3 regions of the Sphaerisporangium aureirubrum genome follow, and region 3 is predicted to be linked to each of the others. Evidence: predicted binding sites of a transcription regulator. Region 3 holds the regulator's gene; each other region holds the start of a gene.
What was found. The regulator LexA, encoded in region 3, represses DNA repair genes until DNA is damaged. The targets are predictions, from matches to a motif close to TCGAACANNTGTTCGA.
Positions count from the first base shown of each region.

Region 1: the regulator LexA is predicted to act here: its motif matches at 3,669-3,684, upstream of ACFP1K_RS34025 (DUF6504 family protein).
Region 2: the regulator LexA is predicted to act here: its motif matches at 2,097-2,112, upstream of ruvC (crossover junction endodeoxyribonuclease RuvC).

Region 1 is NZ_JBHSRF010000080.1:33,137-40,942, reverse strand. Features, by position in the region: gene ACFP1K_RS34045 (ABC transporter ATP-binding protein) at 1-531, opposite strand, end outside; gene ACFP1K_RS34040 (ABC transporter permease) at 528-1,397, opposite strand; gene ACFP1K_RS34035 (ABC transporter permease) at 1,385-2,278, opposite strand; gene ACFP1K_RS34030 (ABC transporter substrate-binding protein) at 2,304-3,464, opposite strand; gene ACFP1K_RS34025 (DUF6504 family protein) at 3,747-4,013, shown strand; gene ACFP1K_RS34020 (DNA polymerase III subunit alpha) at 4,013-7,540, shown strand; gene ACFP1K_RS34015 (FitA-like ribbon-helix-helix domain-containing protein) at 7,587-7,806, shown strand, end outside.
Region 2 is NZ_JBHSRF010000049.1:50,588-58,393, forward strand. Features, by position in the region: gene ruvB (Holliday junction branch migration DNA helicase RuvB) at 1-860, opposite strand, end outside; gene ruvA (Holliday junction branch migration protein RuvA) at 868-1,488, opposite strand; gene ruvC (crossover junction endodeoxyribonuclease RuvC) at 1,485-2,063, opposite strand; gene ACFP1K_RS26915 (GNAT family N-acetyltransferase) at 2,180-3,352, opposite strand; gene ACFP1K_RS26920 (YebC/PmpR family DNA-binding transcriptional regulator) at 3,407-4,156, opposite strand; gene pdxT (pyridoxal 5'-phosphate synthase glutaminase subunit PdxT) at 4,160-4,750, opposite strand; gene ACFP1K_RS26930 (alkaline phosphatase D family protein) at 4,816-6,318, opposite strand; gene pdxS (pyridoxal 5'-phosphate synthase lyase subunit PdxS) at 6,483-7,397, opposite strand; gene ACFP1K_RS26940 (DUF3048 domain-containing protein) at 7,561-7,806, opposite strand, start outside.
Region 3 is NZ_JBHSRF010000002.1:211,852-219,657, reverse strand. Features, by position in the region: gene ACFP1K_RS02385 (cytochrome P450) at 1-507, shown strand, start outside; gene ACFP1K_RS02380 (hypothetical protein) at 550-2,175, opposite strand; gene leuS (leucine--tRNA ligase) at 2,665-5,124, shown strand; gene lexA (transcriptional repressor LexA) at 5,190-5,900, opposite strand; gene nrdR (transcriptional regulator NrdR) at 6,465-6,944, shown strand; gene ACFP1K_RS02360 (vitamin B12-dependent ribonucleotide reductase) at 7,045-7,806, shown strand, end outside.

The DNA.
Region 1 (7,806 bases), on a different contig from region 3:
CTCCTCGCGCAGCGAGACCCGCACCTTGGCGTCCAGCGCCGACAGCGGCTCGTCCAGCAGCAGCACCCGCGGCTCCAGCGCCAGCGCCCGGGCCAGCGCGACCCGCTGCTGCTGCCCGCCGGACATCTGGTGCGGGTACCGGTCGCCGTGCACGGGCAGCCCGACCAGTTCCAGCAGCTCGGCGGCCCGCGCGTGCCGCTTGGCGGCGGGCACCTTGCGCACCCGCATGCCGAACGCCACGTTGTCGCGCGCGTTGAGGTTGGGGAACAGGCTGTAGGACTGGAACACCATCCCGGCGTCGCGCCGGTTGGCCGGCACGTGGGTGATGTCGTCGCCGTCGACGAGCACGGCCCCCTGGTCGGGGGTCTCGAAGCCCGCGACGCAGCGCAGCGCCGTCGTCTTGCCGCACCCGGACGGCCCGAGCAGGGCGATCAGCTCACCCGGCGCGACCGTCAGGTCCAGCCCGTCGAGGGCCGTGGTGGCGCCGAACGCGCGGCGCAGCCCCCGGAACTCCACCCGAGCCCCGTTCACGATTCGCTCCTTCTATTGGTTCCCGCGGTGGAAAGGACGAGCAGCAGCAGCCAGGTCAGCAGCAGGCTGAAGATGGACACGGCGACCGACATGGCGGCGTTCGACCCGGAGATGGTGACGATCCACACCGAGAACGGCTGGAAGCCGAGCAGCCGCGCCACCGTGTACTCGCCCAGCACCAGCGCCAGGGTGAGGAACGACGCGCTGGCGAGGCCGGACTTCAGGTTGGGTACGATGACCCGCAGCAGCACCTGCGGCCAGGACGCCCCGCAGTTGCGCGCGGCCTCCACCAGCGTGCGGACGTCCATCGCGCCGAGCCCGGCGTCCAGCGCGCGGTATACGAACGGCAGCGCCAGCACGACGTACGCGACGACCAGCACGACCGGGAACGTGGGGTTCTGGATCGCGATCATCGTCTGGTAGAACGGCGTGGTCGCGAGGTAGTCCGGCCCCCAGCGCAGCACGGTGCTGATCCCGGCCACGAAGGTGATGGGCGGCACCACCAGCGGCAGGGTGCACAGCACCTCCATCACCGGCCGCAGCCTCGGCGCGCTGAGCCGTACGGCCAGCATCGCGGGCAGCGTCAGGGCCAGCACCACCACGATGGTCGCGGCGGCCAGGCCGAGCGACAGCAGCAGGCTCGCGCCGAAGCCCTCGGCGTCGAAGATCTCCAGGTAGGCGTCCAGCGTGAACCCCTGGACGGGGTCGTTCACGGTGAACACGAACGAGGCCAGCAGCGGCACCACGAAGTACAGCGCGGCCAGCGCGAGCACGATGCCGCGCCAGACGCGCACCCGGCGGGGCCGCCCGCCCCGCCCGGCGGGGGCGGTGACCTCGGGCAGGACGGTGGGGGTCAGCGCAGCCATCGCGCGCTCCTGCGCTGGAGGGGAAGGTAGACGGCCATGACCAGGCCGGCCACCACGATCATGTCGAAGCTGAGGGCGAGCGCCACGTTCTCGTGGCCGATCAGCACGTTGCCGGTCAGGGCGTCCGCGATCTGCAGGGTGACCAGCGGCACCACCGTGCCCACCATGGCGGCGGCGGTGGCGTACGCGGCGAAGGCCCCGCCGAACAGCAGGACCACGCCGCCGAGCAGCGACGGGGTGAGCACCGGGATGCCGACGTACCGCCAGAACTGCCAGGCCGAGGCCCCGTTGTTGCGGGCCGCCTCGCGCCACTGGGGACGCAGGCCGTCCAGCGCGGGCACGACGACCAGCACCATCAGCGGGATGGAGAAGTAGAGGTACACCAGGGCGAGGCCCCAGAAGCTGTAGAGGCTCCAGCCGATGCCGTCCAGCCCGAGGCCGCGGGTCAGGACGCCGGAGTTGCCGAGGGTGGCGATCCAGGCGAAGGCCAGCGGGACGCCGCCGAAGTTGGCGAGCACCCCGGACGCGGTCAGCACGGCCTCGCGCAGCGCGCGGTGCCGGGAGGTCACGATGGCCTGGGCGAGGAACGTGCCGAGCACCGCGCCCACCACGGCGACCAGCGCGGACAGCTTGACGCTGCCGAGCAGGGAGGTGAGGTAGGCCCCCTGGAGGGACTCGGTGAGGTTGGCCGTGGTGAGGGAGCCCTCGGAGGTGAACGCCCCGCCGAGCAGGGCGACGGCCGGGATCCCGAAGGCGAGCCCGATGAAGATCAGTAGAGGGAGCGCGGCCGCCCAGCCGGGCGAGCGCGGGCGCCCCCGGCCGCCCCGGGCCGGTGTGGTCCGGGGCAGGCGGGCGGGCGCCGTCGAGGATGTCTCGGTCATGGCGTCGTTGCCGGGTGCGTCAAGATCAGCCGGAGACCGCGGCGCCCCAGCCGGTGGCCAGGACCTCCTTGGCCTTGGTGACCTGGGCGTCGGTCGGGAACTCGGGCGTGCCCTCGACCGCGGGCAGCTTGGCGACCAGCGCGGCGTCGGCCGTGCCGTCGGTCTGCATGGCGGGCAGCAGCACCGCGCGGGCGTAGCCCTTCAGCCACAGGTTCTGGCCCTCGGGGCTGTACAGGAACTCCTCCCACAGGCGCGCGGCGGCGGGGTGCGGGGCGTCCTTGTTGATCGCCTGGGCGTAGAACTGGGCGTACTTGCCGTCGCTCGGGACCGCGACCTTCCAGTCGACGCCCTTGCTGACGAACTCGTCGGTGTAGCCGGCGTTGAGGTAGTCCCAGTCGATGCTGATCGGGGTCTCGCCGCTCTGCACGGTGGCCGGGGTCGACTCGACGGGGTTGAAGTTGCCCGTGTCCTTCAGCTTCTTGAAGAAGTCGATGCCGGGCTGGATGTCGTCGAAGTTGCCGCCGTTGGCCAGCGACGCGGCGTACACGCCCGCGAACGCGGCGCCCGCCTTGGTGGGGTTGCCGTTCAGCGCGACCTTGCCCTTGTACTCGGGCTTGAGCAGGTCGGCGAAGGTCTGCGGGCAGTTCTCCACCTTCTTGGCGTCGCACCCGATGGAGACGTAGCCTCCGTAGTCGTTGTACCAGGTGCCGCTCGCGTCCTTCTGGCCCTCGGGGATCTTGTCCCAGCTCTGCACCTTGTACGGTGCGAACAGGCCTTCCGCCGCGCCGCTGAGCGCGAAGGCGGTGCCGAGGTCGAGGACGTCGGGGGCGCGGTCCTGGCCCTTGCGGGTCTTGACGGCGTTGATCTCGTCCTGGCTGGAACCGTCGGGGTTCTCGCTGTTGACCTTGATGCCGTACTTGGTGGAGAACGCCGAGATGATCTCGCCGTAGTTGGCCCAGTTCGGCGGGAGGGCGATGACGTTGAGCTGTCCCTCCTTCTTGGCCGCTTCGACCAGCTTGTCCAGGCCGCCGAGGTCGGCGGCGGAGGTGGCCGTCTTGGCGGCGGAGGCGGCGCCGCCGGCGTCACCGGAACCGGCGGTCGGGGCGGCGCCGCAGGCGGCACCAAGGGAAGTGGCGACGGTAAGGGCGGCCGCCAGGCCGACGATACGCGTACGGGGTGAATGCACGTTTAGCTCCCGCTATCTGATGGTATGGGGGAAAGTTACGCGACCCCGGACAATAAATAGTGTCTAGTCCGCTGCGTTCCGGTGTAGTTGTGTGAACGAACACTGATGTGATCGTCACAGTCAAGGCCGTGCCACGCATCCCTGCGATCACCAGGCACGTTACCGCAGCATGTCCGGCTCGTCCGGATTTGCCTCCGGGGTGCTGGGAACGTATGTTCGAACCAGCACCGCCCGTCTTCCCCCGGGTGTTCAGTTCCGAAGGCCCCAGGGAGAAGATCCGCCTTGAGCAGAATCTACGGCGATCCCATCGAGGTGTGGACGCGAGACGGCGAGCCCGCCCGCTTCGTCTGGCGGGACCGGCTGTACGTCGTGCGCCGCGTCCTCGACCACTGGGTGACCTCCCGCGAGTGGTGGCGGATCGCGGAGAGCGACCCCGGCGAGCGGCGTTTCTGGCGGGTCGAGGCCAGCCCCGGCGGCGACACCGGCACCTACGAGCTGCGGTTCGACACCGCGAGCGGGGGCTGGCTGATGCTGAGGGCGTGGGACTGATGTTCCCCCACCTGCACGTCGCCTCCGCCTACTCGCTGCGGTACGGCTCGGCGTTCCCCGCCGCCCTGGCGGCGCGCGCCGCGGCGCACGGCATGGACGTCCTCGCGCTGACCGACCGCGACGGCATGTACGGCGCGGTCAAACACGTCCAGGCGTGCGCCGAGGCGGGCCTGCGTCCCGTCGTCGGCGTCGACTTCGCGCTGGACCGGCCCGGCGAGGACGCCTGCCGGGTGACCGTCCTGGCCAGGGCCGCCGGGTGGGCCCACCTGTGCCGCCTTACCGCCGACGCCCACCGGGCGGGGGAGCGGGGCGAGCCCCGGGTGACCCGCGAGATGATCGCCCGGCACGCCGGCGAGCTGGTGGTCATGCTCGGCCCGAGGTCCGACGTGGGCCGGGCGGTGGCCGAGCGCCGCGACCGGCGGGCGCACGAGCTGCTCACGGACTGGCGGGCCGCCGTCCCCGACCTCGTGGTCGAGGTGGTCGACCACTACGGGCAGCGGGACACGAGCGTCGCCCGGCGCATGCTGGCCCTCGCCGGGCCGGCGGGCGTGCCGGCCGTGCTGACCAACGCGGTGCGCCACCTGGACCCGGGGGACTACCGGGTGGGGGACGTGCTGGACGCGGCGCGCAAGCTCGTGCCGCTGCACCCCCGGCACCTGGAGCACTCCGCCGCGCACGCCTACCTCAAGGACGGCAAGGAGATGGCGCTGATGGCGTCGCGCGTCTGCGGCGACGACGGCCGCGCGCGCGACCTGCTCGCCGCCACCCGCCGGGTCGCCGAGCGCTGCGTGCTGGACCCTCTGGAGGTCCTCGCGCTGGTCGGCGACCCGCAGCGGCTGCACCTGCCCGAGGTGGACGGCGACCCCGTGCCGCTGCTGCGCTCGCGCTGCGAGGAGAGGCTGGCGTGGCGCGGGATGGAACGATCCAGGGACGCCAGGGAGCGGCTGGAGGCGGAGCTGGCGGTGATCGAGCGGAAGCGGCTGTCCGGATATTTCATCGTCGTGGCCGGGATCACGGACATGATCCGCGAGATGGGCGTGCGCTGCGCCATCCGCGGCTCCGGCGCGGGCAGCCTCGTCACCCACCTGCTGCGCATCGGCGAGGTCAACCCCCTCGACCACGGCCTCCTCATGGAGCGCTTCCTGTGCGACAGCCGCCGAGGGCTGCCGGACATCGACGTGGACGTGGAGTCGGCGCGGCGGCTGGACTGCTACCGGGCCATCCTCGACCGGTACGGCGAGAGCCGCGTCGCGTGCGTGTCCATGATGGAGACCTACCGGGCCCGCAGCGCCATCCGCGACGTCGGGGCCGCCATGGGCCTGCCGCCGCACGAGATCGACACCATCGCCAAGGCGTTCCCGCACGTCCGGGCCCGGCAGATCCGCACCGCCCTGACGGATCTGCCGGAACTGCGCGGCAGCGGCCTGAACGACCGGGCCCTGACCACCATGTTCCGGCTGGCGGAGAAGCTCGACGGCCTGCCCCGGCACATCGCCCTGCACCCCTGCGGCGTCCTGGTCGGCAACGCCGGGCTGCGCGACCGCACGCCGGTGGAGCGCAGCCTGCTGGAGTTCCCCATGAGCCAGTTCGACAAGGACGACGTGGAGGAACTCGGCCTGCTCAAGCTGGACGTGCTCGGCGTGCGCATGCAGTCCGCCATGGCGTACACGCTGAGCGAGATCGAGCGGGTGGACGGCGTGGACGTCGACCTGGAGCGGGGCGTGCCCCGGGACGACACCCCCACCTACGACATGATCCGCACCGGGCGCACGCTCGGCTGCTTCCAGATCGAGTCCCCCGGCCAGCGCGAACTGGTCGCCAAGCTGGAACCCCGGGTGCTGCACGACCTGATCGTGGACATCTCGCTGTTCCGCCCCGGACCGGTCAACTCCGACATGGTGACCCCCTACCTGGAGGCCCGGCACGGCTGGCGCGAGCCGTCCTACCCCCACCCCCGGCTGCGCGACGCGCTGGCCGAGACGCACGGCGTGGTCGTCTTCCACGAGCAGGTGCTGCGCATCATCGACGTCATGACCGGCTGCGGCCTGTCGGAGGCCGAGAGCATCCGCCGCAAGCTGGGCGACTCCTCCGCCAGGGCGGGGGTCATGGTGTGGTGGGAGAGCAACGTGCTGCCCGAGTACGACCGCGCCACCACCGACCACGCCTGGCACATCCTCGACGCCTTCGGCTCCTTCGGCTTCTGCAAGGCCCACGCCGCCGCGTTCGCCCTGCCCACCTACCAGTCGGCCTGGCTCAAACGCCACCACACCGCCGCGTTCTTCGCCGGCGTCCTCACCCACGAGCCCGGCATGTACCCGAGCCGCGTCCTGCTGGACGACGCCCGCCGCTCCGGCGTCGCCATCCTCCCCCTGGACGTCAACCACTCCGCCCGCCACTGGCGCGTCGAACGCCACCTCTCCCCGGTCCCCCCCGAGGGCCCGGCCGCGCCTGGGGACTCCGCCGCGCCTGGGGACTCCGCCAGGCCGGGGGGTTCCGTCACGTCCGGGGACTCCGCAGCGCCGCAGGCCTCAGGACCGTCCGAGGGCGACCTGGACCGCATCGGCCACGGCTACGGCCTGCGCGTCCCCCTCTCTTCGGTCAAAGGCATCAGCGAGGCCGAGATCGACCGCATGGTCGCCGGCCGCCCGTACACCTCCCTCGCCGACTTCTGGGCCCGCGCCCGCCCCTCCCGCCCCGTCGCCGAGCGCATCGTGGAGGTCGGCGGCCTGGACGCACTGCACGACGTCCACCCCGGCGGCCCCCGCTGGCGCCCCGGCAGGCTGACCCGCCGCGACCTGGTCGCCCACGTCGGCACCCTGGACCGCGCCTCCGCCGCCGGCACCGTCACCGCCGCGCGGGCGGCGGCCGTGCAGATCCCCATGGCCTTCACCGAGCGCATCGAACCCGGCGAGTTCCCCGAGATGACCGAGGCCGAGGCCGTCCAGGCGGAGCTGGAGATCCTCGGCATGGACGTCAGCCACCACATCCTGGCGTTCCACCGCGAGCTCCTGGACGCCGCCGGCGTCGTCAGGTCCCACGAACTGCCCGGCATGCGCAACGGCGCCGAGATCCTGGTGGCCGGCGTCAAGGTCGCCACCCAGACCCCCGCCGTCCGCTCCGGCCAGCGCGTCATCTTCACCACCCTGGACGACTCCACCGGCCCCATCGACTTGACCTTCTTCGAGTCCGTCCAGGGCCACTGCGCCGCCACCGTCTTCAGCTCCTGGCTCCTGCTCGCCAAGGGCGTCGTCCGCCGCGTGGGCCGCGCCGTCACCCTGCGCGCCCTGGACTGCTGGAACCTCGTGGACCTCGACGAACTCTGGCGCACCCAAGGCCCCGAAAACCTACGCGACCTCCTCCTCACCCCCCGCCCCACCACCCCAGGCGTCACCGCCACCCCCCTCAAGTACGCCAACGGCTACCGCATCTCCCCCTACGCCGACAACGGCCCCCCCGCCGGCATCCGCACCCCCCCGAAGAAGCTCTGGCACACCAGCCCCGGCAGCTCGGGCCCAACAGGCCGGTAGCCATTGCATGCTAAATTGCATGCAGTCCGCATGCTAGGGTGGTGGTATGGGAACCATGCAGATACGCGACGTCCCGGACGCGACCGAACGAACCCTCAAGGCCCGGGCGGAGCGTGAAGGCAAGTCGCTGACGGCTTATGTGCGGGACCTGCTGAATGAGGAAGCGGCCACTCCGACGCTGGACGAGGTGATGGCCAGGATCGCCGCTGATGAGCCGGTGCCATATGACCCGGACTTCGTTCGCGAGACGATGCGTGAGGGCCGTC
Region 2 (7,806 bases), on a different contig from region 3:
GCCAGGGTGGACAGCCCGACCGGGCCGCCGCCGAACTTGCGCATCAGCGCGCCGAGCACCGCGCGGTCCAGGCGGTCCAGGCCCTCGCCGTCGACCTCGTACAGGTCGAGCGCGGCCGAGGCGACCTCGACGGTGATGACGCCGCCGGCGCGGACCTCGGCGAAGTCGCGCACCCGGCGCAGCAGGCGGTTGGCGATGCGGGGCGTGCCGCGGGACCGGCGGGCGATCTCCGTGCCGCTCTCGGGGGGCAGGTCGAGCGACAGCAGGCGCGCCGAGCGGCGCAGCACCTGCTCCAGCTCGGCGACCTCGTAGAAGTCCATGTGCGCGACGAACCCGAAGCGGTCGCGCAGCGGGGCGGGCAGCAGCCCGGCCCTGGTCGTGGCGCCCACCAGCGTGAACGGCGCGATCTCCAGGGGGATGGCGGTGGCCCCCGGGCCCTTGCCGACCACGATGTCGACCCGGAAGTCCTCCATGGCGAGGTACAGCATCTCTTCGGCGGGCCGGGCCATGCGGTGGATCTCGTCCACGAACAGCACCTCGCCCTCCGACAACGTCGAGAGGATCGCCGCGAGGTCCCCCGCGCGTTCCAGCGCCGGCCCCGAGGTCAGCCTGAGCGGCGCGCCGAGCTCCGCCGCGACGATCATGGCGAGGGTCGTCTTGCCCAGCCCCGGCGCCCCGCTCATCAGCACGTGGTCGGGCGACCTCTCCCGCCGCACCGCGCTCTCCAGCACCAGCGACAGCTGCTCGCGCACCCGTCCCTGCCCGATGAACTCCGCCAGCCGCTTGGGCCGCAGCGCCGACTCGATCGCCTGCTCGTCGCCCTCGGCGTCCGGCGACACGAGATCCCGTTCCAGGCTCATCGCTTCCCTATCTCACGCTCAGGGCCCGCAGGGCGGACTTCAGCAGGGCGGCGACGGCGGGGGCGCGGCCCGCGGCGACGTCGGCGTCGGCCTGCGGGGCGACGGCCGCGACGGCCTCGTCGGCGTCCCTGGCGGAGTAGCCGAGGTTCACCAGGGCCGAGTGGACCTGGTCGCGCCAGGAAGCCTGGCGGGCGTGGCCGTTCAGGGCCGCGTCGACGGCCTCGGCGGGGGTGCCGAGTTTGTCCTTCAGCTCCAGGATGATGCGCTGGGCGCCCTTCTGGCCGATGCCGGGGACCATGGTCAGCGTCTTGACGTCGGCGCTCGCCACGGCGACCCGCAGGGCGTTCGGGGTGTGCACGGCCAGCATGGCGAGGGCCAGCCTGGGGCCGACGCCGGAGGCGGTCTGCAGCATCTCGAAGGTGAGGCGCTCGTCGTCGGTGGCGAAGCCGTAGAGGGTCAGCGACTCCTCGCGGACCACCAGGGACGTGGCGAGACGGCCCTGCTCACCGGCCCGCAGCGTGGCGAGGGTGCCCGGGGCGCAGTGGACCAGCATCCCGACCCCGCCGACCTCCAGCACCGCCGAGTCCGGCCCGACGGCCGCCACCCGGCCCGCGACCGACGCGATCATCCGTCCACCTCTTCCACTGCGCGCGGCTTGACGCGGCCCGCGCCGGCCGCCGCCGGGGCGGTGCTCCTGGCCTTGGCGACGGCCTCGTTGAGGCGGTTCTGGGTGCCGCCGCGCCAGATGTGGCAGATGGCCAGCGCCAGGGCGTCGGCGGCGTCGGCGGGCTTGGGCATGGCCTGGAGGCGCAGCAGGCGGGTGACCATGGCGCCGATCTGGGCCTTGTCGGCGTTGCCGTAGCCGGTGATGGCGGCCTTGACCTCGGACGGGGTGTGCAGCGCCACGGGCAGGCCGCGGCGCGCGGCGCAGACGATGGCGACGGCGGACGCCTGGGCGGTGCCCATGACCGTGCGCAGGTTGCTCTGGCTGAAGACGCGCTCGACGGCCACGGCGTCCGGCTCGACGTCGTCCAGCCAGCGCTCGATCTCGGCCTCGATGGCCACCAGCCGCGCCCCGATGTCGTCGCCCGCCGGAGTGCGCGCCACCCCGACCCGCACCAGCGTGAGCGGCGCGCCGGCGCGTCCCTCGACGGCGCCGAGACCGCACCGGGTCAGCCCGGGATCGACCCCCATCACCCGCAGCCGCGGCAGCCGCACCAGCCCGCCTCCCACCCGCCGAACACCTGTTCGGCGCAGACTGTACCCGCATCCGCGATCCCGCGCACGCACCGCCTTCCGCGTGCCCGGGCGCCCCTGGATCAGAAGTAGTCGATCAGGTAGGGCTTGGCGGCGAACACCGAGGACAGGGTCTCGTCGGTGTGGGGGGTGCCGCCGGTGAGGAGGCCGGCGCGGCGGAGGGTGGCGAGCTGGACGCCCGCGAACAGGGCCGACATCCCGCCGATGGTGAGGTGGGGGACGGAGTGGGACTCGGCGGGCGGGGGGACGCGGGTGGCGGTCGCGGTGCCGGAGGCCACCGACAGGAGCCAGGTGCCGGAGTTGGCGGGACGCTCGGGGTCGTCGACGGCGACGACGGTCTCGGCGCTCACGGTCTCGGGGTAGCCCCGGGCGGCGACGGCGGCGGGGAGGTCGACCAGGCGGAACATCCACCGGGTGGCCGAGATGTGCTCGTCCTTGCGCTCCCGCAGGAGCCACAGCAGCGGGTCGTCCGGCTCGACGGTGGCGGTGACCGACCTGGCCACCGAGGACGAGGAGCCGACGAGCGCCCACAGCGCCCGCGCGGTGGCCTCCGACCCGGCGACGAGGTTGTCCACGTCCAGGTCGCCGCCGTCCCAGCAGTACGCCAGGAAGCCGTCGTCGGCGAGGTAGCAGTAATCGGTGTCGTCGGTCAGCCAGTGCCGCATCAGCCGCTCCTCCCACATGAGCGGCCCGGAGGCGCGGGTGGCGCCGTACACGCGGTCGAGCACCTTGCCGATCTCGGGGGCGTCGTCCGGCGCGACCCTGCGCAGCGGGACCCCGCCGCCGGCTCTGCCCTGGAGCAGGCGCAGGGCCTCGGTGGGGATGTTGACGCGGTAGCGGGCGCCGGCGTGCTCCCAGCCGAGGCTCCGGTAGATCTGCGTGGTGGCCGGGTAGAGCGCGGAGACGGCGTGACCGAGGTCGGCGCACCGCGCGAGCAGGCCGCGCATCAGCATGCGCCCGACGCCCCGCCCGCGGTCCTCCGGCGCCACGGTGACCCCCGCGATGCCGCCCATGGAGATGGGGCGGCCGTGCCACCACTGCACGTAGTTGTTGACCCTGCCTGCCCCCGTGAGGCGGGTGCCGTCGAACACCCCGAGGTAGCGGCCCTCGGGCATCAGGGGCGTGACCATGGTGCGCCAGGACGCGGCGTCGTCACCGGACAGCACGCCGAAGGCCCGGGTGCGGCAGTCGAGGACGGCGTCCAGGTCGTCCACGGTCAGATCGCGAATCTCCACGACCGCCAAACCTACGGCGGGCCCCCGGGCCGGGTCTAATCGTTTTCCGCGCCGTCAGTCGAGCTTGGCGAGGACCTCGTCGCTGACGTCGAAGTTGGCGTAGACGTTCTGGACGTCGTCGCTGTCCTCCAGCGCGTCGATGAGGCGGAAGACCTTGCGGGCCGAGTCCTCGTCCAGGGGGACGCTCAGGGTGGGCAGGAAGCTGCTCTCCGCGGAGTCGTAGTCGATGCCGGCCTCCTGGAGGGCCTTGCGGACCGGGACCAGGTCGCCGGCCTCGGAGACGACCTCGAAGGACTCGCCGAGGTCGTTGACCTCTTCGGCCCCGGCGTCGAGGACGGCCATCAGGACGTCGTCCTCGGCGAGGGTGCCCTTGGGGACGATCACGACGCCCTTGCGGTTGAACATGTAGGCGACCGAGCCGGGGTCGGCCATCGAGCCGCCGTTGCGGGTCATCGCGACGCGGACCTCGGACGCGGCGCGGTTGCGGTTGTCGGTGAGGCACTCGACCAGGACCGCGACGCCGCCGGGGGCGTAGCCCTCGTACATGATGGTCTGCCAGTCGGCGCCGCCGGCCTCGAGGCCGCCGCCGCGCTTGCGGGCGCGCTCGATGTTCTCGACGGGCACCGAGTTCTTACGGGCCTTCTGGACGGCGTCGTACAGCGTGGGGTTGCCGTCCGGGTCGGGTCCGCCGGTCCGGGCCGCCACTTCGATGTTCTTGATGAGCTTGGCGAAAAGCTTGCCGCGCTTGGCATCGAGCGCGGCCTTCTTGTGCTTCGTCGTCGCCCATTTGGAGTGGCCGGACATCGGCTAGAGCTCCCTCACCATCTCGACGAAATAAGAATGGACCCGCGCGTCCCCGGTCAGCTCGGGGTGGAATGACGTCGCGAGCAAAGGTCCCTGCCGGACCGCGACGATCCTATCCCCCGGTTCGGCCACACCCAGCACTTCCACGCCCGCGCCGACCGATTCGACCCAGGGTGCGCGGATGAAGACGGCATGGAGCGGGCCGCGGCCGGCGAAGTCGAGGGTGGCCTCGAACGAGTCGATCTGCCGCCCGAAGGCGTTGCGCCGCACCACCATGTCGATGCCGCCGAGCGTCTGCTGGCCCGCGATGCCGCCCTCGATGCGGTCGGCGAGCATGATCATGCCGGCGCAGGACCCGAAGGTCGGCATGCCGGACTTGACGCGGATGCGCAGCGGCTCCAGCAGCTCGAACGCCTCGGCGAGCTTCCAGATGGTCGTCGACTCGCCGCCGGGCACGACCAGCGCGTCCACGGCCTCCAGCTCGGCGGGCCTGCGGACCGCGACGGGCCGGGCGCCGGCGCTCTCAAGGGAGCGGGCGTGTTCACGCACATCGCCCTGCAGGGCTAGTACGCCGATGGTCGGCGCGGTCGTCACCGGTGGTTCCTCTCGATCGCTGTGCCAAAAAGCGTACGGCCAAGCCGCACGACACCCCAAACCGGTCAGGGCTGGCGGACCAGGCCGGGCACGCGGTCGGCGATGACGAAGGTGCTCGCGACGGTGACGGGCGCGCCGGGCAGCCGTACGTAGGGCAGCGTCTTGAACAGCGCGGTGAGCGCGGCCTGGTCGATCTTCAGGAGGATGTAGCCGCGCCTGCGCAGGTGGAACCGCAGGTGCGGATTGCGGGCCAGCAGCGCGTCCCGCGCCCGGTCGCCGTCGTGGCCGTCCCCGCCGCTGGTGACGGACGTGACGGCCAGCTCGGTGCCGACCACCGGCGAGCCGGGGTCGTCGTAGTCGAGCGCCAGGTCCCCCGCCCAGTGGGAGTGCACGTCGCCGGTGAGCACCACGGCGTTGCGCACCCCGGCGTCCATCCAGCCCCTGGTCACCCGGGTGCGGGAGCCGGAGTAGCCGTCCCAGGCGTCCTGCCGCACCACCTCCTCGCCGATGTCGTCGCCCCGGCCGCGGTGGCCGAAGAACACCTGCTGGCCGATCAGGTCCCAGCGGGCCCCCGAGCCGCGGAACCCGTCCAGCAGCCACCGCTCCTGGTCGGCCCCGGTGATCGTGCGGTCCTTCTTCGCGGCCTGCGGGCACTCCTGGAAGCCGGGGCCGCACGGCAGCGGGTCGCGGTACTGGCGGGTGTCCAGCATGTGCAGGGTCAGCAGGTCGCCCCACCGCAGCCGCCGGTAGAGGCGGATCCGCGGGCCCTTGGGCCTGGCGTCGGAGCGCAGCGGCATGTGCTCGTAGTACGCGCGGAACGCCGCGGCGCGCCGGGCGGAGGGCACCAGGCTCATCCAGTTGTTGGTGACCTCGTGGTCGTCCATGACCGACACCCAGGGCGCCACCGCGTGCGCGGCCCGCAGGTCGGGGTCGGTCTTGTACAGGGCGTGCCTGCGGCGGTAGTCGGCGAGCGTGCGGGACTCGTGGCCCTCATGGTCGCGGACGTTGCCGCCGGGGCAGGCGTGCTCGCCCTTGGCGTACTCGTAGATGTAGTCGCCGAGGTGGACGATCAGGTCGGGGCGCTCCTCGGCGACGCGGGCGTAGGCGGTGAAGTAGCCGTGCTGGTAGTTGGCGCACGAGGTGAGGGCCAGCGTGGCCGCCCCGCCGGGGACGCCGATCGCCGGCGCGGTGCGGGCCCGGCCCACCGGCGACACGTGCGGCCCGGCGCGGAAGCGGTACCAGTACTCGCGGCCCGGCTCCAGCCCGGTGACCTCGACGTGCACGCTGTGCGCCCATTCGCGGGCGGCGTCCTCGGTGCCGCGCCGCACCACGTGCTCGCAGGAGGGGTCGGCGGCGACCTCCCACTGCACGGGCACGGTCTCCTTCGGCATGCCGCCGTGGCCGTCCTCGGCCATGGGCACCGGGGCGAGGCGCGTCCACAGCACGAAGCCGTCGGGGGCGGGGTCGCCGCTGGCGACGCCGAGGGTGAACGGATCGGCAGGCGGCAACCGCCGGGGCGGCATCCCTGACACCAGTCCCAGCACGAAGAACGATCGCCTGTCGATCACATGACGATCATCAACTATCCACCGCAAACCCCAGGTATAGCGACACCCAGGTCACTGAGGGTATTTCCGGACGATAGCCCCATGTCTTCCCCGATGCCGGAAACGTCCGGCACCGGCGGGCCGGGACGGCCGCGGCGGATCCGCGGCCGGTCACCGGCGCCGTGTCACCAGCCGCGGGTGGCGAGCCGCTCGGAGTCGGGGAGGGTGGCGACGTTGATGCCGACCATCGCCTCGCCGAGCCCGCGGGAGACCTTGGCGATCACGTCGGGGTCGTCGTGGAAGGTGGTGGCCTTCACGATGGCCGCCGCGCGCCGCGCCGGGTCGCCGGACTTGAAGATGCCCGAGCCGACGAACACGCCCTCGGCGCCGAGCTGCATCATCATCGCGGCGTCGGCCGGGGTGGCGATGCCGCCAGCGGTGAACAGCACGACCGGGAGCTTGCCCGCCTTGGCGACCTCGGCGACCAGCTCGTACGGGGCGCGCAGTTCCTTGGCGGCGGCGTACAGCTCGACCTCGTCCAGCGCGGCGAGGCGCTTGATGTCGCCGCGGATCTGGCGCATGTGGCGGGTCGCCTCGACGACGTTGCCGGTGCCCGCCTCGCCCTTGGAGCGGATCATGGCCGCGCCCTCGGAGATGCGGCGCAGGGCCTCGCCGAGGTTGGTGGCGCCGCACACGAAGGGGACGGTGAACGCCCACTTGTCGATGTGGTTGGCCTCGTCGGCCGGGGTGAGCACCTCGGACTCGTCGACGTAGTCGACGCCGATGGCCTGGAGCACCTTGGCCTCGACGAAGTGGCCGATGCGGGCCTTGGCCATGACCGGGATCGACACGGCCTCGATGATGCCGTCGATCATGTCGGGGTCGCTCATGCGGGACACGCCGCCCTCGGCGCGGATGTCGGCGGGCACGCGCTCCAGCGCCATGACGGCGACCGCGCCCGCATCCTCGGCGATCTTGGCTTGGTCCGGCGTGACGACGTCCATGATGACGCCGCCCTTCAGCATCTCCGCCATCCCCCGCTTCACGCGGGCGGTGCCGGTGACGGGGGCGTCGTTCACTTCGGGGGTGTGGCTGGACACGGGGCATACCTCACGAGCACGACGATGGTTTCAGCTCTCATCGTAGGCGCTTTCCGGCCCGCCCCCCGACCACCGTAACGGCGCACCGGGGTCAGACCTTTGGACATCTTGGTGCGCCGGGGACCGCACCGCGAGGTCACGGCCGTCCCCGGGTGCCGCGAGGTCAGGGCTGGACGGGCTTGGGGGCGGCCAGCACGATCCACACCTGGCCGCGGCCGAACGTCATCGGTTCGCCCGCGGTGGTGGTGAACTTCGTGCCGTCCTCCTCCGACTTGCGCGACCACTTGGCGTTGAACGCCTGCCCGTCGCGCAGCACGACGGCCCTGCCGGTGCCGGTGGACTTGATCAGCGGGGTGTAGCTGCCGGTGAAGTCGTGGAACTCCGAGCGGGTGGTCTTGGCGTACTGCAC
Region 3 (7,806 bases):
TCGTTCTTCATCCTGCTGGTCGTGGCCGGCAACGAGACGACCCGCAACGCGATCTCGCAGGGCCTGCTCCTGCTCACCCGCCACCCCGACCAGAAGAAGCTGTGGCTGTCCGACGTCGACGGGCACGCGCCGAAGGCCGTCGAGGAGATCGTGCGGCTGGCCTCCCCGGTCAACTACATGCGCCGCAAGGTCACCCGGGACATCACCGTGAACGGCGCCGACTACCGCGAGGGCGACAAGGCGGTCCTGTACTACTGGTCGGCCAATCGGGACGCCGCCGTCTTCGCCGACCCCTACAGCTTCGACATCACCCGCGACCCCAACCCGCACGTCGGCTTCGGCGGCCCGGGGCCGCACTTCTGCCTGGGCGCACACCTGGCCCGCCGCGAGATCACCGTGATGTTCCGCGAGCTGCTCGGGCGGGTGCCGTCCATTGAGGCGGGGCGCCCGGAACGGCTGTTCTCCAGCTTCATCAACGGCGTCAAGCACATGCCCTGCGACTTCTAGGCCCCGGACGGCCGCGCCCGGCGAGGGCGCGGCCGGTCCCGGTCAGGAGACGTTGGTGAAGGGCCGGACCGAGGAGAAGACGGTGTTGACGTCCGGGAGCAGCGCCTTCTTGGCGTCCGGCACCGCCATGTAGACGATCGACGGCAGGTCGGCGCCGGTGCTCACCGCGGCGACCACCAGGGTGGTCTTCTGGTCGCCCGCCGTGACCTGGTAGGCGACCACCCGCGCGGGCTTGCCGCCCGCCGTCAGGCGCTGCTCGGCCGTCTTGACGATCTTGTTGCCCTCGGGGAAGAACTTGCCCCGCGCGGCGAACGCCACGGCGCTGATCACCGGGGCGAGGTTCTCCGGCTCGTCGGGGGCGTACTTGGCCGCGAGGTTCTTGGCCAGCGGCCCGGTCATCAGCTGGGCGAACTGGAGCTTGCCCGCCGGGTCCTGGCCCGCCGCGACGTACTGGCGGGTCTCGAAGCCGTAGGTCGTGCGGATGTGGTCGGTCCTGGTGTCGAGCCGCCACGGGCCGCCGAGGCGCGGGATGTTGAGGCCGGCCACGTCGTCGGCGACGGTGCCGAGCCGGGGGGAGGCCTCACCGCGGTACTTGGGGAGCCGGGTCAGCGCCTGCGGCTTGGTGCCCGTGGACGGCTTGGCCGTGGGCGGGGGCTCCGCCGCGCCGCTCGCGCCGCCGTCGCCCGACGCCTTGCCCGACTCGGGCGTCCCGCGCAGCGGCCCGGCGAGGAACGCCCACAGCAGGGCGGCGACCAGGGCGACCGCGACCGAGGCGATCAGGGCGAGCAGCCAGACCCGCCTGCCGCCGCCGCCCTCGTCCTGCGTCTCGCCGATCGCCTCGTAGTTGTCGCCGAAGACGGTGTTCCACAGCTCCTGCTGGCGCTCGGGCGGCGGGGTCTTCGGCCCGCTGATCTGCCCGGCGGTCACGAACGGCTTGTAGGGGTCCTCGGGGCCGCTCTCCGGCCTGCGCCTGCGTCCCGGCGCCGGGGGCGCGGAACGCTCGTGCGTGGTCGCCTCGGCGAGCCGCACGGTCGTCTCGGTGCCTGGCGGGGTGTACTGCTGCGTCCCGGCGGCGTGCGGCGCGGCGAGCATCGGGCCCTGCCCGTTCGCCGCGCCCGGGGCCTGCCCGTTCATCGGGCCGTGCTGCCCGTTCACGGGACCGGGGAGTTGGCCGTTCATCCCGCCCGGGGCCTGTACGTCGGTGCCCTGCGCGGTCATGGTGCCGGGGGCGCCCGCGTACCGCTGGGGTCCGGCGTTCCGCGCGGCGTGCTGCTGCGGGCCGGGGCCCTGCGGGGCGTACTGCTGGGGGCCGGTGGGCTGCGGAGGGTACTGCTGGGGGCCGGTGGACGGCTGGGGGGCGTACTGCTGGGGCCCGGTGCCCGGGCCGCCGTACTGCTGCGGGCCGGTGGGCTGCGGGGGGTACTGATGGGGGCCCGAGCCCTGGGGGGCGTACTGCGGGGGGGCCGGGGTGTCGTACCGCTGCGGGCCGGTGGGGTAGGAGCCGTGGTCCTGCGGGCCGGTGTTGTGGTGCTGGTGGCCGGGAGGGGGCGGGGTGACCGGGTCCTGGTAGGAGGGGTGCGCCGACGGCGGGGGCATCTCCGGCCACGGCGGTGGGCTCTCCGGCCATGCCGGAGCCCGCGTGGGGCGGCTGGTCTGCTCAGGTGCCATCGCGGGCGTACCTCCCGAAATCATGCCCGGATTGAGGGTGCTCGGCATGATCTCATGTGGAGCAGGGGTGTCCGCAGGAGAATCGGAGAATGGTTCCCGCAGCCTCAGGCCGTTCGGGTCGGTCGGCGGATCCTGCATCGGCAGGTCGTCCCCCGGGAAATCCGGGCCGCGTCCTGGCCCATACGAGTTCGCCACAGCGAAAAGCGTAAACTAAAGGTACATACGGGGCACAACGGATCTATCACCATCGGGTCGCTATGTGCCCGCATTTCGATCACCAGGTCATGGTGGCGGCCAAACGATATGAACGGTGTTTGCGCACTGCGCTACCCTTGAGCTATGCGTGGCGGGACCCTGCTTCTTGGCCGGCCGCGTCGAGCGCGCTGAGACGCGGGTCGACGCGGCTGCCCCTCGTGGACACGGGGGGTTTCTTTATTGGTCAAGATCGACCAAGCCATCCGCGCCCCTGATGAATCTAAGGACGAGGCCGTGAGCGACGAGCAGTACGATCCGCAGACGCTGCAGCCCAAGTGGCAGCGCCGCTGGGAGGAACTGGACCCCTACCGGGCCGGCGGGGACGGCGACGACCGCCCTCGTAAGTACCTGCTCGACATGTTCCCCTACCCCTCCGGGGACCTGCACATGGGGCACGCCGAGGTCTTCGCCATCGCGGACGTCGTCGCCCGCTACTGGTTCCAGAAGGGCTACAACGTCCTGCACCCCATCGGGTGGGACTCCTTCGGCCTGCCCGCCGAGAACGCCGCGATCCGCCGCAACGCCCACCCCGCGGAGTGGACGTACGCCAACATCGAGACCCAGGCCAACTCCTTCAAGCGGTACGGCATCTCCTTCGACTGGTCGCGCCGCCTGCACACCAGCGACCCCGAGTACTACCGCTGGAACCAGTGGCTGTTCAACCGCTTCTTCGAGCGGGGCCTGGCCTACCGCAAGGGCGGCCTGGTCAACTGGTGCCCCGTCGACCAGACGGTGCTGGCCAACGAGCAGGTCGTCGCGGGGCAGTGCGAGCGGTGCGGCGCCACGGTGATCCGGCGCGAGCTGACCCAGTGGTACTTCAAGATCACTGACTACGCCGACCGCCTGCTGGACGACATGGCCCAGCTGGAGGGCGGCTGGCCCGAGCGCGTGCTGACCATGCAGCGCAACTGGATCGGCCGCTCCGAGGGCGCCGACGTCGCCTTCCAGATCGAGGGCCGCGCCGAGCCGGTCACCGTCTACACCACCCGTCCGGACACCCTGTACGGCGCGACGTTCTTCGTGGTGGCCGCGGACGCCCCGCTGGCCGAGGAGATCTGCGCCCCCGAGCAGCTGCCCGCGCTGGAGGCGTACCGCGCCGAGGTCGCCAAGCTGACCGACATCGAGCGCCTGGCCACCGACAAGGAGAAGACGGGCGTCTTCCTGGGGCGCCACGCGATCAACCCGGTGAACGGCGAGCGCGTCCCGGTGTGGGCCGCCGACTACGTGCTGTCCGACTACGGCCACGGCGCGATCATGGCGGTGCCCGCGCACGACCAGCGCGACCTGGACTTCGCGCTGAAGTTCAGCCTGCCGGTGCGGGTCGTGGTCGAGACCGGCCTGCCCGACCCAGCGGAGAGCGGCACCGCGACGCCGGGCGAGGGCCGTCTGGTCAACTCCGGGCCGCTGGACGGGCTGACCAAGACCGGCGCCATCGCCCGGATCGTCGAGATCCTGGGCGAGCGCGGCACCGGCGCGGCGGCGGTCAACTACCGCCTGCGCGACTGGCTGCTGTCCCGCCAGCGTTACTGGGGCACGCCCATCCCGATCATCCACTGCCCCGACTGCGGCGAGGTGCCGGTCCCCGACGACCAGCTGCCCGTCACGCTGCCCGACCTGCGCGGCGACGCCTTGGCGCCCAAGGGCGTGTCGCCGCTGGCCAGCGCCACCGACTGGGTCAACGTCGCCTGCCCCAAGTGCGACGGCCCGGCGCTGCGCGACACCGACACGATGGACACCTTCGTCGACTCCTCGTGGTACTTCCTGCGCTACTGCTCGCCCCAGCTGGACGACGCGCCGTTCGACGTGGAGCAGGTGCGCCGCTGGGGGCCGATCGACCAGTACGTCGGCGGTGTGGAGCACGCGGTGCTGCACCTGCTGTACTCGCGGTTCTTCACCAAGGTGCTGCACGACATGGGCATGGTGGACTTCCCCGAGCCCTTCCTGCGCCTGCTGAACCAAGGCCAGGTCGTCAACCAGGGCAAGGCCATGTCCAAGTCGCTGGGCAACGGCGTCGACCTGGGCGAGCAGATCGACGCGTTCGGCGTGGACGCGGTCCGGCTGACCATGGTGTTCGCCGGCCCGCCCGAGGACGACATCGACTGGGCGGACGTCTCGGCCGCCGCGTCGCAGAAGTTCCTGGCCCGGGCGTTCCGGGTGATGGCGGAGGCCGGGGCCGCGTCGGCGCCAGGAGCGGACTTCTCGTCCGGCGACACCGAGCTGCGCAAGGTCACCCATCGCACCATCGACGAGGTCACCCGGCTGGTCGAGGCGCACAAGTTCAACGTGGCGGTCGCCCGCACCATGGAGCTGACCACCGCGGCGCGCCGTGCCATCGACACGGGCCCAGGCGCGGCCGACCCCGCGGTGCGCGAGGCGGCCGAGACCCTGGCGGTGCTGCTGTCCCTGGTCGCGCCGTACTGCGCCGAGGAAGGCTGGGAGCGGCTGGGACACGGCCCGTCGGTCACCCGGGCCGGCTGGCCGGCCGCCGAGCCCGCGCTGCTGGTGCAGGAGTCGGTGACCTGCGTGGTGCAGGTGGCGGGGAAGGTGCGCGACCGCCTGGAGGTCTCGCCCGACATCTCCGGTGCCGCGCTGGAGGAGCTGGCCCTGGCCTCGGAGAAGGTGCGGACGTACCTGGACGGCGCGCCCCGCAAGGTGATCGTGCGGGCGCCGAAGCTGGTCAACATCGTCCCCTGACCGGGGGCCGATCGCTGGTGAGCCGGGTCAGGAAGGCCTGACCCGGCCGCTCTGCCGGAACCCGGTCAGAGCTTGCGGAGGACCGCGGTGACCTTGCCGAGGATGGTGGCCTCGTCGCCGGGGATGGGGTCGTAGACGGGGTTCTGCGGCACCAGCCAGACGTGGCCGTCCTTGCGCTTGAAGGTCTTCACGGTGGCCTCGCCGTCGATCATCGCCGCGACGATGTCGCCGTTGTCGGCGACCGGCTGCTGGCGCACCACGACCCAGTCGCCGTCCGCGATGGCGGCTTCGATCATGGAGTCGCCGGCGACCTGGAGCAGGAACAGCGTGCCCTCGCCCACGAGCTGCTTGGGCAGCGCGAAGACGTCCTCGATGCGCTCCTCGGCGAGGATGGGGCCACCGGCGGCGATGCGGCCGACCAGCGGGACGAACGCGGCGGTGGGCCTGCTGATCAGCGGCTCGTCCTCGCCGTCGCCGACGGGGTCGACCCAGAGGGCCGGCTCGCCGGGCAGGCGGACCTCCAGGGCACGGGGGCGGTGCGGGTCGCGGCGGAGGTATCCCTTGCGCTGGAGCGCGGTGAGCTGGTGGGAGACGCTGGAGGTGCTGGTGAGCTGGACGGCCTCGCCGATCTCGCGCATCGAGGGCGGATAACCCCGCTGCTGCACGGAGTCGCGGATCACTTCCAGGATCTTGCGTTGCCTCGGGGTGAGACCGAGCTCGTCACGCCTTCGCACGGCCAGGTCGCTGACGACCGCGCCGATCTCCTGCTCGCTCATGAACTCCTCCTCACCGGGCGCCGGTGAGGCGCTCGGTCCGTGGCGCCCGCCCAGCCCGGCCGCCGTGTGCCTGCCATGCCTGCAATGCCGCCCACACGGCGACAATAACTCCGTTCAAGATCGTCATCAAACACGTGTTCGATAATGGGGCCTCTGATCGGGCATTATCGTGCCCGCCATCGTACGGGAGTTCGATCGCTCTCGTGTTCGACTTTTGCGATCTTATGCCGGACGGGTGTCGAAGTCGATCACGCCCGGCCGGTCTCCGTAAGGTTCTGCACCGGCGCCGCGAGCGGATCCGGGTCGTGCCTGGTGGGGCAAGGGGTGCGGCAGGGGATCAGGGGTGCGACACGCCGTCCGCGGTGCCGTTATCGCTGATGGGCGGGGTGGTTCGCGCGTAGGGGTCGCGCCGACTTGCGTTCATGCGGCGGCACTCCTACGGTTAGACCACAACATCTAGTAGTTACACCGATGTGGTTCACCATAGGTTGTGTTTCCGTCGGCGCACCGAGTCAAGATCGACGAGTGCGCCGGCCTGTTCCGCATGGGCGGGGGAGGTGACACGTGCACTGTCCGTTCTGTCGTCATCCGGACACCCGGGTCATCGACAGCCGCTCCACCGAGGACGGCGCCGCGATCCGCCGCCGGCGCACCTGCCCCGAGTGCGGACGCCGGTTCACCACGCAGGAGACCGTGCTGCTGATGGTCAGCAAGCGCAGCGGGGTGACCGAGGCGTTCTCCAGGGACAAGGTGATCGCCGGGGTGCGGCGGGCCTGCCAGGGACGCCCGGTCAGCGAGGACTCCCTCGCCCAGCTCGGCCAGCGGGTCGAGGAGAGCATACGGGCCAGAGGGGCGGCCGAGATCCCGGCCCACCAGGTGGGCCTGGCGATCCTCGGGCCGCTGCGCGACCTGGACGAGGTGGCGTATCTCCGGTTCGCCTCGGTGTACCGCGGCTTCGAGACGCTCGCCGACTTCGAGGCGGAGATCGAGCAGCTCCGGGCCGCGCGCGACGCGAGGGCGGCGGGCCAGGCGGAGCCGGCGTGACGGCCGGCGAGACGGTGAACACGTCCCCCACGCGGGGGGCAGGGCGGTGTGACGGTGTGTTCCAGGAACAAGGGCTCCAGGGCCCCGGAAGGGGGAGATCATGACGGAGACGGTGAGTGGCTCGGTGGGACGCGGGGGCAAGCGCGCCCCCAAGGGCTTGAAGATCAGGCGTATCCACACCACCCCCGGTGTGCACCCGTACGACCAGGTGCGCTGGGAGCACCGTGACGTCGTGATGACCAACTGGCGGGACGGCTCGATCAACTTCGAGCAGCGCGGCGTCGAGTTCCCCGACTCCTGGTCGGTGAACGCCGCCAACATCGTGACCACCAAATACTTCCGCGGCGCCGTCGGCACCCCGCAGCGCGAGGTCAGCCTGAGGCAGCTTGTCGACCGTGTGGTGGGCGCCTACACCCGCACCGGGCGCGAGCACGGCTATTTCGCCTCCGAGGAGGACGCCGAGATCTTCGACCACGAGCTGAAGCACGCGTTGATCCACCAGGTCTTCAGCTTCAACTCGCCGGTGTGGTTCAACGTGGGCACCGCCTCGCCGCAGCAGGTCAGCGCGTGCTTCATCCTGGCGGTCGACGACCAGATGGAGTCGATCCTGGAGTGGTACAAGGAAGAAGGCGTGATCTTCAAGGGGGGGTCGGGCTCCGGCGTCAACCTCTCCCGCATCCGCTCCAGCAAGGAACTGCTGTCCAGCGGCGGCACCGCCAGCGGCCCGGTCTCGTTCATGCGCGGCGCGGACGCCTCCGCGGGCACCATCAAGTCCGGCGGCGCCACCCGCCGGGCCGCCAAGATGGTCGTGCTGGACGTCGACCACCCCGACATCGAAGAGTTCATCGAGACCAAGGCCCGC